One region of the Aliiglaciecola aliphaticivorans genome, then DNA from elsewhere that is predicted to be linked to it. Evidence: predicted binding sites of a transcription regulator. Region 1 holds the regulator's gene; the other holds the start of a gene.
The links. The regulator sigma-54, encoded in region 1, starts transcription at its own class of promoters, with help from an activator protein. The targets are predictions, from matches to a motif close to GTTGGCACGNNNNTNGNNT.
Positions count from the first base shown of each region.

Region 2: the regulator sigma-54 is predicted to act here: its motif matches at 3,971-3,989, upstream of ACYVIL_RS07615 (diacylglycerol kinase family protein).

Region 1 is NZ_BAAGTF010000017.1:31,378-39,301, reverse strand. Features, by position in the region: gene kdsC (3-deoxy-manno-octulosonate-8-phosphatase KdsC) at 1-320, shown strand, start outside; gene lptC (LPS export ABC transporter periplasmic protein LptC) at 317-877, shown strand; gene lptA (lipopolysaccharide transport periplasmic protein LptA) at 849-1,436, shown strand; gene lptB (LPS export ABC transporter ATP-binding protein) at 1,436-2,161, shown strand; gene ACYVIL_RS09255 (RNA polymerase factor sigma-54) at 2,223-3,701, shown strand; gene hpf (ribosome hibernation promoting factor) at 3,730-4,017, shown strand; gene ptsN (PTS IIA-like nitrogen regulatory protein PtsN) at 4,036-4,482, shown strand; gene rapZ (RNase adapter RapZ) at 4,479-5,324, shown strand; gene ACYVIL_RS09235 (HPr family phosphocarrier protein) at 5,321-5,596, shown strand; gene mgtE (magnesium transporter) at 5,693-7,051, shown strand; gene ACYVIL_RS09225 (DMT family transporter) at 7,105-7,924, shown strand, end outside.
Region 2 is NZ_BAAGTF010000014.1:118-8,041, reverse strand. Features, by position in the region: gene proB (glutamate 5-kinase) at 1-80, shown strand, start outside; gene ACYVIL_RS07635 (glutamate-5-semialdehyde dehydrogenase) at 77-1,324, shown strand; gene ACYVIL_RS07630 (DUF2177 family protein) at 1,446-1,856, opposite strand; gene ACYVIL_RS07625 (hemerythrin domain-containing protein) at 2,107-2,541, shown strand; gene ACYVIL_RS07620 (phospholipase A) at 2,860-3,828, shown strand; gene ACYVIL_RS07615 (diacylglycerol kinase family protein) at 4,030-5,652, shown strand; gene ACYVIL_RS07610 (hypothetical protein) at 5,970-6,452, shown strand; gene ACYVIL_RS07605 (mechanosensitive ion channel family protein) at 6,473-7,450, shown strand.

The DNA.
Region 1 (7,924 bases):
TTGAAAATAGAATGTCTGCACTGGGCGTGTCATTGATAATCCAAGGTGTCGAGGACAAAAAAAATGCGGTGCAAAAGCTTAAAAATGGGTTAAATTTAAAGAAAGAAAATATCGCTTCGATGGGAGATGATATGCCCGATGTCGGCATGTTTGAACAAAGTAATGTATCAATTAGTGTTCCAAATGGTCACCCCTACGTAAAATCAGTGGCTGAGTATGTCACGCAAACACAAGGTGGAGCGGGTGCAGTGAGAGAAATATGTGACCTTATTTTGTTCGCTAATAATAAATTAAATCGTATATACGGTAGTAGTGTATGAATCGAATCACCCTAAGCATTGGCATTTTGTTTGTGCTAATCTTAATGGTATATGTACCAGGGTGGATGGGTTCAGATACAGAACAAACTAACTCTAATAGCGAAGATTCTTGGCAGCCAAATTACCAAGCGAGGAATATGCGCAGTACTCTTTACAATGAAAATGGCGAAGTGAACCATGAAGTTTTCGCCCTTAAAATGGAACATTATCAAATTCTAGGTTTCACCTTATTCAGCCATCCTAAATACACCATCTATGTTTCTGATGAACAAAATCCTTGGCATGTAGAAGCAGATGAAGGCACACTTTATGAGGACAATCGCATTCAATTAGAAACTGACGTAGAAATTAGAAGCCTTGATGATTCTGGATTTGTGCAAACAATTAGAACACAATTTTTAGAAATTAATTTGGTAGACAAAACAATGATGTCAGATGAGCCAGTTGAGATAAACGGAAAAGATTTTGTTGTTAAAAGTAATGGCTTTGTTGCAAATTTAACTACGCAGGAATATGAACTTAAAAATCATGTGCAAACTCAATATGCGCCTCGTTAGCGCCTTAATAACCAGCTTACTGTTTAGCACTGCTATATTGGCAGGTGAAAACGACTTTAATTTACCGATTAAAGTTGACTCTAAGTCAAACTTTTTTGATGGTAAAACCAAAACCTCTATTTTTAGAAAAGACGTTAGGATTACCCAAGGCTCCCTTGAGATTCTGGCGGATGAAGTTGAAGTTATCGCTGGCTTAGGTGAAGGTAAAGAAATATTTATTGCTCGGGGGGAACCCGCAAAATACAGTCAAACACTAGATGATGGCAGTAAAATTAGTGCTGCTGCCAATGAAATAAAATACCAAGTGTCTAATCGAACATTAACCTTAGTTGGATCAGCTGAATTGAATCAGGATAGCAGCCTTGTTAAAGGTGAATCCATTCAATTCAATATGGAGTTAGAACAATTAATAGCTGAAAGTGACAGCAATGCAGAAGGTGGTGTTACGGCTATTTTTCAACCTGAAAGTATTCGTAAACGTCAGGACGAAAGTGCAAACGAAGAATCCAAAAATTCAGAACAGCAAGACATTAACAAGTTGCAGGATGAACAACCTTAATGGCAACATTAAAAGCAACCAATTTAGCTAAATCATATAAATCTCGACAGGTAGTTCGTGATGTTAGTTTGGAAGTGTCTACTGGACAAATTGTTGGTTTGTTGGGTCCTAATGGTGCAGGTAAAACAACCACGTTTTATATGATTGTTGGGCTAGTACCTTTAGACAAAGGCGATATTTTTATTGACCAAACAGCGTTGACATTGCAGCCCATGCACATTCGGGCTAGAAAAGGAATTGGGTATCTTCCCCAAGAATCATCTATATTTCGTAAACTGACCGTTTACCAAAATATTATGGCAATTTTGCAAACCCGAAAGGAATTGAGTTCTGACCAGCGCGAAGAGCAAGCTGATGCATTACTCGATGAGTTTAATATAAATCACATTCGCAATAGCCTTGGCATGAGTTTATCTGGGGGCGAACGTCGAAGAGTAGAAATAGCACGGGCGTTAGCTGCCGCACCAGAATTTATCCTATTGGATGAGCCTTTCGCTGGAGTAGACCCTATTTCGGTGAATGACATAAAAAAAATAATTCAACACTTGCGTGACAGAGGTATTGGAGTATTAATAACGGATCACAATGTACGTGAAACCCTAGACGTGTGTGAAAAAGCGTATATTGTGAGTCATGGTGAATTAATAGCTTCTGGTACTGCAGAAGAAGTTTTAAATAATCAACAAGTCAGAGATGTATACCTTGGCGAGCAATTCAAGCTATAGTACAGGTATGTTGTTTTTAACCAAAGCTTTGTGGCTAAACAAGTAAGAATAAAAAAACTAAATGAAACCCTCGTTACAATTAAAATTTAGTCAGCAACTAACAATGACGCCTCAATTGCAGCAGGCGATACGTCTATTGCAGTTGTCAACGCTGGATTTACAACAAGAAATACAGGAAGCGTTAGAATCCAACCCCCTTTTGGAAGTAGAGGATGGTTCTGATGTCCCCACTGGGGATTCCGCTCTAGCAGATAGTAATGATAAATTCACTGAAGAAACCGTTTCCGCAAGTTCAGATTCCATTGACACTAACGAAGCGTTAGAAAAAGCGGATATACCAGACGAATTACCCATAGATAGTACCTGGGATGAATATATCAGTGCATCTTCAGCACCCGCATCTATTAGTGGTGGTAGCGGCGGGGATGATGATCAAGTTTTCCAAGGCGAAACCAGTGAAAACATACAAGATCATTTGTTATGGCAGATGCGGCTGACCCCTTTTTCAGAAGTTGATAACGCCATCGCCATTGCAATCATCGACTCAATCGATGAATCTGGATATCTCACCATTAGCACTGAAGATGTGCTTGCAAGTCTCGACCACGAAGATGTAGAGCTAGATGAAGTTGAATGTGTTTTAAAACGCATTCAAATGTTCGATCCTATTGGTTCCGGTTCAAGAACTCCCCAAGAGTGTCTAATGGTGCAAATGAATCAATTTGCGCCTGATACGCCATGGTTGAATGAAGCTAAATTATTGATCAGTGAATATGCAGACCTGTTGGGTAGCAAAGACTACCGAACACTAATGCGTAAAACGCGCTTAAAAGAAGATGAATTACGTGAGGCCATGCGCTTATTGCAAACCTTGAACCCTCGCCCAGGCAGCGCGTTAATAATTAGTGATTCAGAGTACGTCATTCCTGATGTTTCTGTAATGAAGAAAAATGGACGTTGGCAAGTAGAGTTAAATCCCGATAGCTTGCCTAAACTGAATGTGAATCAGCAGTATGCAGCTATGAGCCGCAACGCTAAAAACACCAGTGACAGCCAGTTTATTCGTTCACATATGCAAGAAGCCAAATGGTTTATCAAAAGCCTTGAAAGTAGAAATGATACGCTACTAAAAGTAGCCAACTGTATTGTTCAACAGCAAGTCGGATTTTTCGAGCATGGACCGGAAATGATGAAACCAATGGTGTTAAATGATGTCGCAGAAATGGTGGATATGCATGAATCAACCATTTCCCGTGTTACTACACAAAAATATATGCATACACCAAGAGGGATATACGAGCTGAAGTACTTCTTCTCCAGCCATGTGGCAACAGATTCTGGCGGAGAGTGTTCTTCCACGGCGATTCGCGCGCTCATTAAAAAACTTATTGCTGCCGAGCTTCCAACGAAGCCGCTTAGTGATAGTAAGATTGCTGATCTACTGGCCGACCAAGGCATAAAGGTTGCCCGTAGAACCATAGCAAAATACCGGGAGTCTTTATCGATCCCACCGTCTAACCAACGCAAGAGCCTGCTGTAGGCTCGACAACAGAAGGAATACGCTAATTATGCAAATTAACCTTACTGGCCATCATGTAGAAATTACAGATTCATTGCGAGATTACGTAGACAACAAATTTACAAAGTTAGAAAGGCATTTTGATCACATCAACAATGTCCATGTCATTCTCAATGTCGAAAAGCTTAATCAAAAGGCTGAAGCGACAGTTCATCTTAGCGGAGGGGAAGTGTTTGCAACCTCAGAACATAACGATATGTACGCAGCCATTGACGGATTAATCGATAAGCTTGATCGACAGGTGATCAAGCACAAGGAAAAAATCAAACGTCATTAACCTATATTAGATTATTTAATGGAAATTAAAGACATCCTTTCCTCTGACTGCACAAGTTGTGCAGTTCAGGGGACAAGTAAAAAACGAATTCTTGAAACTATCAGCCTGATAGCGGCAGAAAAGATTGACGGTATTGATCAGACTACCATTTTAAATAGTTTGGTAAATCGCGAAAAAATGGGTAGTACAGGAATCGGTAATGGTATTGCCTTACCCCATGGCAGATTAGCCGGCTTAAAAGACGTCGTTGCCATATTAATCACCAGTGATCCTTCCATCAACTTTGACGCCATAGATAACTGCCCTGTCGATATATTTTTTGCTATTTTAGTACCTGAAGATAAAGCTGCAGGCCATCTGCAAACCTTAGCAACCATAGCAACAAAGTTAAGTGACAAAGAGATTCTTAAACGTATCCGCAGCGCACAAGACAATAGCCAGTTATATGAGGCAATCGTTGCATGAAGCTGATTATTATTAGTGGTCGTTCTGGCTCAGGAAAGTCTATTGCACTGCGCTCTTTAGAAGATTTAGGTTATTATTGTGTTGATAATATTCCAGTTAATCTTCTGCCCACCCTGACCCATACGGTGATGGATGAGTATGATCAAGTAGCCGTCAGTATCGATGTGAGAAACCTTCCTAAGGTATCTGGTGAACTAGTCGAAATTCTTGATTATTTGCCAGCAAACTGGGATATGACCATCGTTTATTTAGATGCCAGTGATGACATGCTAATTAAACGTTTCAGCGAAACCCGCAGACTGCACCCGCTGTCACGTCAAAACAAATCCCTTTCAGATGCGATTCAAGCGGAAGGTCAATTATTAGCTCCTATCGCAGAACGTGCTGACTTATATTTAGATACTGACAAGCTTTCAGTTCACCAATTAGCGGAGTTAGTGCGAGAACGAATATTAGGCAAAAAGAGTTCTAGGCTGGTTTTAGTATTTGAGTCTTTTGGATTCAAATATGGCATACCCAAAGATGCAGACTACGTATTTGATGCACGTTTTTTGCCTAACCCCCATTGGGAACCCGATTTGAAACATTTGACGGGTTTAGATTCACCAGTAGAGATATTTTTAGGTTCCCAGCCAATAGTAACGAAATTTATTTGGCAAATTCAAAACCTCATATCGACCTGGCTTCCTCATTTAGAAAGAAATAATCGTAGTTACGTAACAGTCGCAATAGGCTGCACCGGTGGACAACATCGCTCAGTTTATGTTGCCGAGTCATTAGCAAAAACATTTTCAGCTTCTCACCCTGATGTGCAAATTAGACACCGAGAGTTAAACCGATGAACCGCTTCGAAAAACAAATCGTTATCGTCAATAAGCTAGGTTTACATGCACGAGCAGCCACCGAATTAGTCAAAGTAGCCAACCAATTTGACGCTGTAGTAACACTAGTTCAAGGTGAAAAATCAGCATCGGCAAATAGTGTGTTGGGTTTGATGATGTTGGAAAGCTCTCAAGGCAAAAAAGTCCAAGTTATCAGTGAAGGTGTAGACGCGGAACCGGCTCTGGCGGCGATTGAAAAGCTCATTGTAGAAAAATTTCACGAAAACGAATAACACGTCAGTTTTCAAGTTATGCAAATAATTGCTGACCTGTCGCCCGTAACCCTCTAAACTATTCATAATAGTAGTTTTTTCATCGAGCTGTACTCCATGGCTGAAGCATTAGAGGTTAAACACGCACAACGTCAATTGAAGGCTATCAATAAAGCCTTGGCCAGTGGCCGGTTTATGCATGTCCGCAAAACCATTCACGATTTGCCCGCTTGTGATATCGCTCTACTCCTTGAATCATCCCCAAGCAAGTCTAGAACCGAACTATGGGAAATGTTAGACGCCGATTTTTATGGTGATGTTTTAGAGGAGCTATCCGAAGATGTGCGCAACGGTATTATCGGACAAATGCTTCCCGATAAAGTGGTTGATGCCCTTGAAGATATGGAGATTGATAACTTAGCGGAAACCTTAAGCAGTTTGCCGCAATCCGTATCCAAAGACGTTCTCAAGTCCATGGATGAACAAGACCGTCAGCGAGCGGAAAAGGCCCTGTCATATGGCGAGGACACAGCCGGGTTCATCATGAATACCGATACCATTACCCTGCGCTCTGATGTGAATATTGACGTGATTTTGCGGTATTTACGACTCAAAGGCGAAATTCCCGAAAGCACTGACACTTTTTATGTGGTAAGCAGAAATGACACCCTCATTGGAACTGTACCTGTAACAGCGCTTCTCACCGCATTACCTGACTCCAGTATTGAAGATATTATGGATGAGGAAGCTGAGGCCATTCCAGTTGATATGGCTGAAACAGACGTAGCCAAATTATTTGAACGCTATAACTGGTTGTCCGCCCCAGTAGTCGATTCAAATCGACAATTACTAGGGCGAATTACTATTGACGATGTAGTGGATATTATTCGTGAAGACGCTGAACATTCCATGATGAGTATGGCCGGTTTAGATGACGAAGAAGATACTTTTGCACCCGTACTGCAAAGTACTCAGCGCCGCTCTGTGTGGCTTGCGGTTAATTTAGTCACGGCCCTGCTCGCCGCAGCGGTAAGCGACTTGTTTGAAGCGACCTTAAGTCAGATGGCGGTATTAGCCATCTTAAACACCATTGTACCGAGTATGGGGGGAGTTGCCGGTAATCAAACTTTAACACTGGTTATTCGCGGCATGGCTCTAGGTCATGTGAGCACCGATAACTCAAGGTGGCTAATAAGTAAAGAATTGGCCATTGGCTTTCTAAATGGAGCAGTTTGGGCAATATTAATCGCTTCCGTCATCGCCATTTGGAAACAAGATTGGATGTTAGGTGGCGTGATTGCATTCGCAATGATGATAAATATGGTTGCTGCCGGACTAGCTGGGGCTACGCTCCCCCTAGTGATGAAAAAATTAAAAATTGATCCAGCCCTTGCTGGAAGCGTCATTTTAACCACGATCACTGATGTGGTCGGTATTTTTGCATTTTTAGGCACTGCCACCTTGCTGCTTGTCTAGTCACTGGAGATAAAATTATTAAATCTACACCACAATTAGTCGGATTTATTATTGTGGCATTATTGGCTTTTGCTGGTAACTCTATTTTGTGTAGACTCGCCTTAGCAGAATCAAGCATAGACGCAACGTCTTTCACATTAATTCGCTTAATATCGGGCGCGGCAATGTTAATGCTAATCTTGGTTGTGAAAGGTAATTCCAAGCAAGTCAAAAAGAGTGGCACCTGGCCTGCTAGCTTGGCACTTTTCATTTATGCTGCTGGGCTTTCCTATGCTTATATTGAATTGGATACTGGCGTAGGTGCGCTAATTTTATTTGCTTGCGTACAAATTACCATGCTTATCATCAGTTGGTATTACGGAGCTCGCTTAACCTTAGTCGAGTCTTTGGGTGTCTTGGTTGCATTCGCCGGTTTCATCTACCTTGTATCGCCTGGTGTCGATTCGCCTTCGATAATGGGTGTAATGTTAATGGCCGGGGCTGGTATTGCTTGGGGATACTATTCTATCATCGGGAGTCGTTCATCAACCCCTTTGACTGATACAACGTCTAACTTCATTCGAGCTTCACTCATTTGTTTAATATTGGTCCCATTGTTGTTGATTGAAGCAAGTCAATTTGAAACCATGGGAGTTGTTTATGCACTAGCTTCTGGAATGATCACTTCTGGGGTTGGCTACGCCATTTGGTATAAAGTACTTCCTCACATTCGTTCTAGCGTGGCTGCAGTTTTACAACTAAGTGTGCCGGCAATAGCTGCAGTAGGGGGTTTATTGCTGTTGGATGAGCTACTCACAGCAAAAATGTTAATTGCCAGTGGCGCAATCCTTGGCGGTATCGGATTAGTAATCTACGGTAAACAACAGCAAACAA
Region 2 (7,924 bases), on a different contig from region 1:
AAGATTTTGCCAACGAATTTCAGCGTCAGACGGGCCCAATAATATCTGACAAAAATATTGCACTACTGGAGAAACAATGAGTTTAATTAGAGACCTATCTCTACAGGCTGCAAAGGCAGCCAGAACATTAGCGGTATTAGATACCGAAAAGAAAAACCATGTATTACGAGACATGGCTAAAGCCTTGAGAAATGGCGAACAACATATATTGAAAGCGAACCAAGTGGATTTAGATAATGCGAAACAAGCTGAATTATCTGATGCCATGATGGACCGACTCACTTTGAATACTCAACGAATAGAAGATATGGCAGTGGGAATTGAAACCATTGTTGATTTGGCTGACCCTGTGGGTATCCAACGTGAATTAGGACAACGTCCAAACGGATTAGAAATTAGTAAAATGCGCGTCCCTCTTGGGGTTGTTTGCATGATTTACGAAGCTCGTCCAAATGTAACTGCTGACGCTGGGGCATTATGCTTTAAATCGGGCAATGCAGTTATATTGAGAGGTGGTAAAGAAGCCTTAGCCTCAAGTAAGGCAATTTCAGAAATACTGCAAAATGTACTGGTTGAGCATGGTTTACCCCCTGAACTCATTACGGTAGTTCCTAACCCTGATCGGAAATTGATGCAGGAATTGTTAGAGCAACGTGACTTTATTGACGTGGTCATCCCTCGTGGTGGTGAAGGTCTGATCAATTACGTAACTGAAAACAGTAAAATCCCGGTTATTCAGCATTTCAAAGGCGTTTGTCATTTGTACTTTGACGCTGACGCAGACTTTGAAACTGCAATTCAGTTATTGATAAACGGTAAAACTCAACGTACTGGCGTATGTAACGCAATAGAAGGTTTGATCATTCACCAAGACATTGCAGAGCAAATCCTGCCCATCGTAAGTGATGTTCTGCTGCGTCACTCGGTGACCATTAATGCCTGCGAGCGCTCTGCAAAGTATATCGATCGCTGCAATGTCATTGCAGATGAAGACTTTGGTGAGGAATACTTAGATCTGGAAATTGCGATAAAAACAGTAGATAGCATGGATGATGCTATGGATCACATTGCTAGATTCGGCAGCAACCATACTGAAGTTATTTGTACCCAAAACGAAGTTTCAGCAAAACGCTTCCAGCGCAGTGTTGATGCCTCTGTCGTCATGGTTAACGCATCTTCACGTTTCTCCGATGGCAGTCAATTAGGCTTAGGTGCTGAGATTGGCATCGCAACAACTAAATTGCATGCTTATGGTCCCATGGGGTTAGAGTCATTAACTACAGAAAAATACTTAGTTAATGGCAGTGGCCAAGTACGGGCTTAACAAAGTCTGGGTTAGTATCCCGCCTATATACCAACACTTAAACATAAATGCGAAAGCTGCAGTCAGCTTTCGCATTTTTTTGGATGGCTATTTGTGTCCTTCCCCCTCCGGAGAAATGAGATTACAGGCTTTCGTGACTAAAATAAGTTAGCACACACCAACCTGACAAACAGCTCGCTGCAGTAACAAAAGTCCCCCAAGCCCAATCTTTTAGTGTTATTCCTAGGGGCCAGCCCTCTAATATTGCGTAATTAGTGAGATTATAAGCACCGTAAGCCGCCATCCCTAAAATAGCGCCGTCTAAACAGGCCTGCCACCATTGTGCATCTTGGTTTTTTAGCACCACTAAATAGACAGCCGCAGCGCAATACAATAAATAAAAGGTTACCCAAGGTGCAACTGGATAAGACTCTCGCAACATCCCTTGCATCGCTTCCAGATAACTATTCTTAGCGATTAACCCCAACCAAATACCATCCAATATCAGATAACATACTGCAACCCCCAAATACGCAACTAGAAATGACTTCATATTTAACTCCCTGTGTTTGCTGATTATGTACTTTAAGTATTTATACCCTTGAAGTCTGAAAAAGATACATTTGTGCTGTAATTATTTCCGTAACATGGGGGGCAGCAACAACTCCAGATTAATTCACAAAGTAAAATTACCTATACAATTCAGATCCTTACCTCATTCTTGGCGATGTGGCATTAAGTTCGCAACATGACGTTTAGTTGAGTCCAATTTAATCAAATTACATGTTAGTAAGGAGAAAACGATGGAAATTTTTGAAGCTATCCGTAAAGACCACGAGAAGCAAAGACTATTAATGAAAATACTAGTGGAAACCTCTGGCGATTCGGAGAGTCGTCGCGATTTTTATGAGGAGCTTAAGCAAGCATTAGTAGATCATGCTATCGCAGAGGAACGCTATTTTTACTCTCCGTTGATGAAGTCTGACCAAACGATTGAACAATCCAGACACGCCATAGCGGAACACCATGAGATTGATGAGCTACTTGAAAAATTAGATGACACTGACATGTCATCTCCTGGATGGTTAGCAACCATGAAAAAGCTGAAACATTTAGTTGAACATCATTTGCAAGAAGAAGAGCAGGAGTTCTTCCAACAAGCGGGAAAAGTATTGTCAGCGTCTCAGAAAGACAACCTTGCTGACAAGTACCAAAGTGAAATGAAGGCTCCTCACTAAATATTGATTCCTCTCCCCTTACAAAGGGTTCTGTTGCTCTGACTAAACCTAGAGCAAACCGCCGTCCTCATCACTACTGGGGCCGGTGGTTTTTTTTGGTGTATTCTTTGACTTTGGTTATTAGTAGAAGCTGATTAAGTGCAAATGAAGATAATCGAAACTGAGATAACAAACCTAGACTTTACTGACAATAAAGAGTGAAAACCGACTTATTGTTTACCAACACAGCCCCCCTCTGGCTAAAATAACCTAAGTTCGAAGAAAAACAGGATTAATTAAGAAAAAATTACCTTTTGTGCTTTTAAAAAGGAATGAATAATGGAAAGATCGCTGCACTTACTTCATCAGAGCAACAACTTCATGGCATTTTTAAAACAAAGGATAGTGAATTTTGTCTGTCTAATTAGCCTATTTAGCTGTCAATTTACTATGGCCCAAGCCATTAGTGATGCGGAATTAGAAGCAAAACCAGAGGAGAACGAGAAAACCTTAACGGATAAACGCGATGCCTCTGATGAATTGGCATTAAAAATTCCCTTCGCCATAACCCAGTATAAAACCAATTATATTTTGCCGGTATCTTACATAAAAGATCCAAACACCATAGGTGTCACAGAACTGGATTCAGAAAACGTTGATAACCTAGAAGCTAAATACCAAATTAGTGTAAAACTGCCTATCCACATAAATGACGACGCCTTATCCGGCGTATACGCAGGCTTTAGCGTCACTTCATTTTGGCAAGTATATAACGATGAAGCTTCGAAGCCCTTTAGAGAAACGAACTACGAACCAGAGATTTTCTATTTTTGGAAAACTCAGTATCGTTTTCTGGGAATTAAATTCGATCAAATTCACTTAGGCCTGAATCATAACTCCAATGGCCAAAGTGGTCTAAAATCAAGAAGCTGGAACCGCTTGTACGCTTCAGCTTTGTTTAGCGATGTAGATTCGATTTACTATTTAAAAGCTTGGTATCGCATCCCTGAAGATGAAAAGGAAACGGTAAATAGTCCCGATGGTGATGATAATCCTGACATTACCGATTATTTAGGTCATTTTGAGATTGGCTATGGCAAAAAAGTGGGGAATTTCAATTTTCTCACTTTCGTGAGAAACAATTTGAAGTCAGATAATAAAGGCAGTATTGAACTCAATATTACCTACCCCCTGAATGATAGGTACGACGTCGTTTTTCAGTATTTCAATGGTTATGGCGACTCGTTGATTGACTACAATCGTCATCAACAACGTTACGGAATAGGTATTCAGCTCAAGTATTTGTAAGGCTTAATTCTGCTGGTTATACGAATGCAGACAGAGCAATGTAAAAACTACTAAATCACCTGTAGTTATTGCGATCAAAATTGCTCGCATAAAGGTTTTATTTTATTTTTATATGCAAATCAAGACGTTAAAAAACAATAAGGTTGGCACGTAGTTCGCTTTACTTTGTCGAGTAGATTCAGTTTTCGAAATAGGTGAAGTATGTTTATTATAAAATACTATGGGCTGGGTGGATTATTTTCTTTAGCACTGGCGTTGCTGGTAGAGAGTTTTCTGCTCAAAGTGTTATTTATCTGGATTGGCTTTTCTCTTGTCATTGTTACCTTTGCCTACGCCCTTCAGTCACCATCAATTTTCCGTAAAAAAATTGATGGTTCTATCCCTTTTTACGTAAAGTGGTTATTTATTCCCTTCTTTTTTGGTGTGCAGTTATACAATGCCTGGGCACGCAAGAACGATAGCGTACCGCCCATTCAAAAAATTCGAGAAAACCTATTTCTAGCTTGTCGACTGTTTCCTTCAGACATGCCAGAGCTTAATCATTTGAACGTTAAAGCCGTTTTGGATGTAACTGCGGAATTTGACGGCCTTGATGTATCGGCACAAGGTGAAAATATGGATTATTTAAATGTCCCAGTGTTAGATCACCAGAGCCCTTCTAAAGAGGATCTTTTACAAGCCATTAATTGGTTAGATAACCATATAAAGGATGGCAAAGCCGCGGTAGTGCATTGTGCCCTGGGTAGAGGACGTTCAGTGTTAGTGATGGCGGCCTACTTATTACGCAAAAGTCCAGAATTGACGGTTGAAGAGGCTATCCAAGAAATTAACCAAACACGCTCTACCGCTCGATTGAATAAACATCAACTTAAAAAGTTGAAAGATTTGCACAAACAAGGGGTGTTGACTCAGAAAAACCGCCTAGCCATAGTTGCAAACCCTGTAGCTGGCGGAGGTAAATGGCAGGATAGCAAAGAAGAAATCATTCAACGCTTATCACCCCACTATGACCTTGAAATATACCAAACAACACCAGAACTTGATGGCAAAGAAATGGCCCAGAAAGCCATTCAACAAGGCGCTAAATATATAGTTGCTTGTGGTGGAGATGGCACTTTAACGGAAGTCGCTTCGCAAATCGTCAATACGGACTTAACCTTGGGTATTATGCCCATGGGTACAGCCAATGCCCTTGGCCATGCCTTGTATGGCCCTGCGTCTAAGGTGTCCCCGGTAACCGTTGCTTGTAACGCTATTGTAGAGGGTAACGAAAAATTAATTGATACAGCCATATGCAATGATGAACTTGTTCTCCTTGTTGTCGGAATTGGCTTTGAACAAAAAATGATTGAAAAAGCGGATCGCGATGAAAAGAATAACAGTGGTCAGTTAGCCTATATCGGAGCCTTGTACGACGCAATAGAAGTTAATAATAGCGCGAATTTAACGATTCAAATTGACGATAACGAACCCCAAACCATTCGGACAGGCAGTCTAGTGATCGCTAATGCCGCTCCCGCTACCACAGTGCTAGCACAAGGAGGCGGACTACCAGATTTTACTGATGGCTTATTAGATATAACTTGGCTTACCAGAACATCAACAGCAAGTGAAAATTACCTCAAACTTGCCCAGTTAGCATTGCGCACTTTATTTGAAAGTGATGACGATGACACCATTCAACACGTCACAGCCAAACGCATAACAGTAAAAGCAGAAGGCAAGTTAAAGTACGTTGTGGATGGAGAAAATCGAGAAGCAGATAGTATTCAGGTAATGCAAAAACCACAGTCCCTAAAAGTTTTCACCCAATTAGATCATTAGCTTTAGCAGAAAAGTAGCACCTCAAAATAGCAAATTTCCACTCAAACAATCATCTTCGAATGTTTGAGTGGAGTTGTTAAACCTACAAGTTGGTCTAACATTATTATGTAATATTTACTCACCACAAATGCACTTCACGTTCGAAAAGTTAAAAAATCATTATTATTCAATATGTTAACCAATGGCATGAATACTGAATAAGGTAATACTGGTAAGGTTGGTAAGACCGGTAAGATTGATAAGCTTTAAAAATAGATATTTAAGGTGAGAAATCCCAAGCACCTAATAACCTATATAAGCGCTTTAAGGAGTTGGAAATGTCAGAGACTAACAATGGCAACGGGGAACAACGAGAAGCAAATCGAGCACTTCTCAAAGCGGTCATCCAAATGTGTCGGTTAGGAGGCGATTTTTATAACCTCATAGGGCAAAGTATCAAGCATTATGCCGTCAAACAAGTGTGCTTTGATATGGCAAAGAGTTATTTCAATCAGATCCCTGCGCTGGTTGAAATTGGTAAAGAGCACTACAACTTACCTGAGCAGGAAACTATGACCTCCACTTCCATAGAAGATTATTATCAAAATATATTAAGTAAACAGATCACTCTAAGCCCACCAGACCTTGTACATCATTTAATTGAAGTTGAAGAGCAACACCTGGGCCAATTAAATGATGCGGTTAATGCCACCAGCGAACTTGAAGTCAAAGCTGCAATTGCCAACTTAGTCGCTCAAATTGTTGTCACTTATCAAAAATTGACAGAACTCACTTCGACGATCTCAGATAAAGAAGCGTAGTAAAGATGCAGGTATTCAACATGGAACTCATTGAAATAGACAAATTTTGGAACTTAATTCACGACAAATTAGAAGGCTGGTTGGAATCGGGCGTCAAACATTTACCTAATTTTGTTGTCGCCATTCTCCTTGCCATCTTGTTCGGTATTATCGCTAAATTTGTGGGCAGAGGCGTTCGGAATGTATTACGAAGAACCCTAGAATCAAAGCAAATTGCTGACTTGTTGGCGTCAATTATAAAAGCTTTAGTGCTTGTAGCAGGGTTATTTATAGCCTTAGATTTCCTTGGATTGACTGGCACGGTAACCTCTTTACTAGCGGGTGCGGGAATTGTCGGCTTGGCCCTAGGTTTTGCTTTCCAAGATATGGCTGAAAATCTCATAGCAGGGATTGCCATGGGTATCCGAAAACCTTTTCAGATTGGTGATGTAATAGAGGCAGACAAAGTGTTTGGCACGGTACAGACTATCAACCTGCGAAATACCTTAGTAGAAACCTTCTTTGGCCAGATTGAAGTAATACCGAACAAAATCCTATTTAGAAATATTCTAACCAACTATTCATCCACCGGTCGGCGGCGGATTGAGGTGCCTGTCGGAATCTCTTATGGGGACGATCCTGAACAAGCCGCTGAAAAGCTAGTAGAGGTGATTAATCAATGTGATTTCGTGATCAATAAGGAAGACACTGCTGTTTTTGCTGAAGGTTTTGGCGCCAGCAGTGTGGATTTATTGGTATGGTTCTGGATTAAATATCCTGGCCAGAAAGGGTTTATGCAGGCAAGGCACGAAGCCGTAGTAAAAATTAAAAAAGCGTTAGAAGACGCAGATATTTTGATCCCTTTCCCAATCAGAACACTCGATTTTGGTGCCAAAGGCGGTGAAAAATTAAATACCATGTTAAGCAGTGAACGTAGTAACAAGCTAAGTCATAACGCTAATAGCGACGCAGAGGCGAATTCTCAATCCACAAGCAATTCTAATCTAGAACCGGACTAATGTTTGATTCATTACCCGTTCCAATGGAGTAGGGATAATTAGGAAATATTACTATAGCCTAAAGACTTCCAGCTAATGAGAATTAGCTGGATTCGCCTTTCTCTCCAAACTTCGTGAAAAATGTTCCACCAACAGTTTTAATACATACAGCATAAAACCCTAAATACCCGGATGTTCATCCTTGAGGCGATTCACATAGGAAATAAACACTCTATCTCCTTGAATCAAGCCCGTAACGTCGTTAACCAAACCAAGATTCCTATTGGATAGTCTTTGATTTAGACTAATATTCAATATCGATTTATCAATTTTAAACGGATAATAGACAGATATTTGTACTTCACCTTTAAGATTCTCTATGCTGTTAACACTTCATAGGCAGTGAGCAATAGATGAAGGGAATTGAGAATACTAACTCATGAATAGGATTGACTTCCCCATGACGGTTAAAATGAAAGAACGCTCACTAAGGCC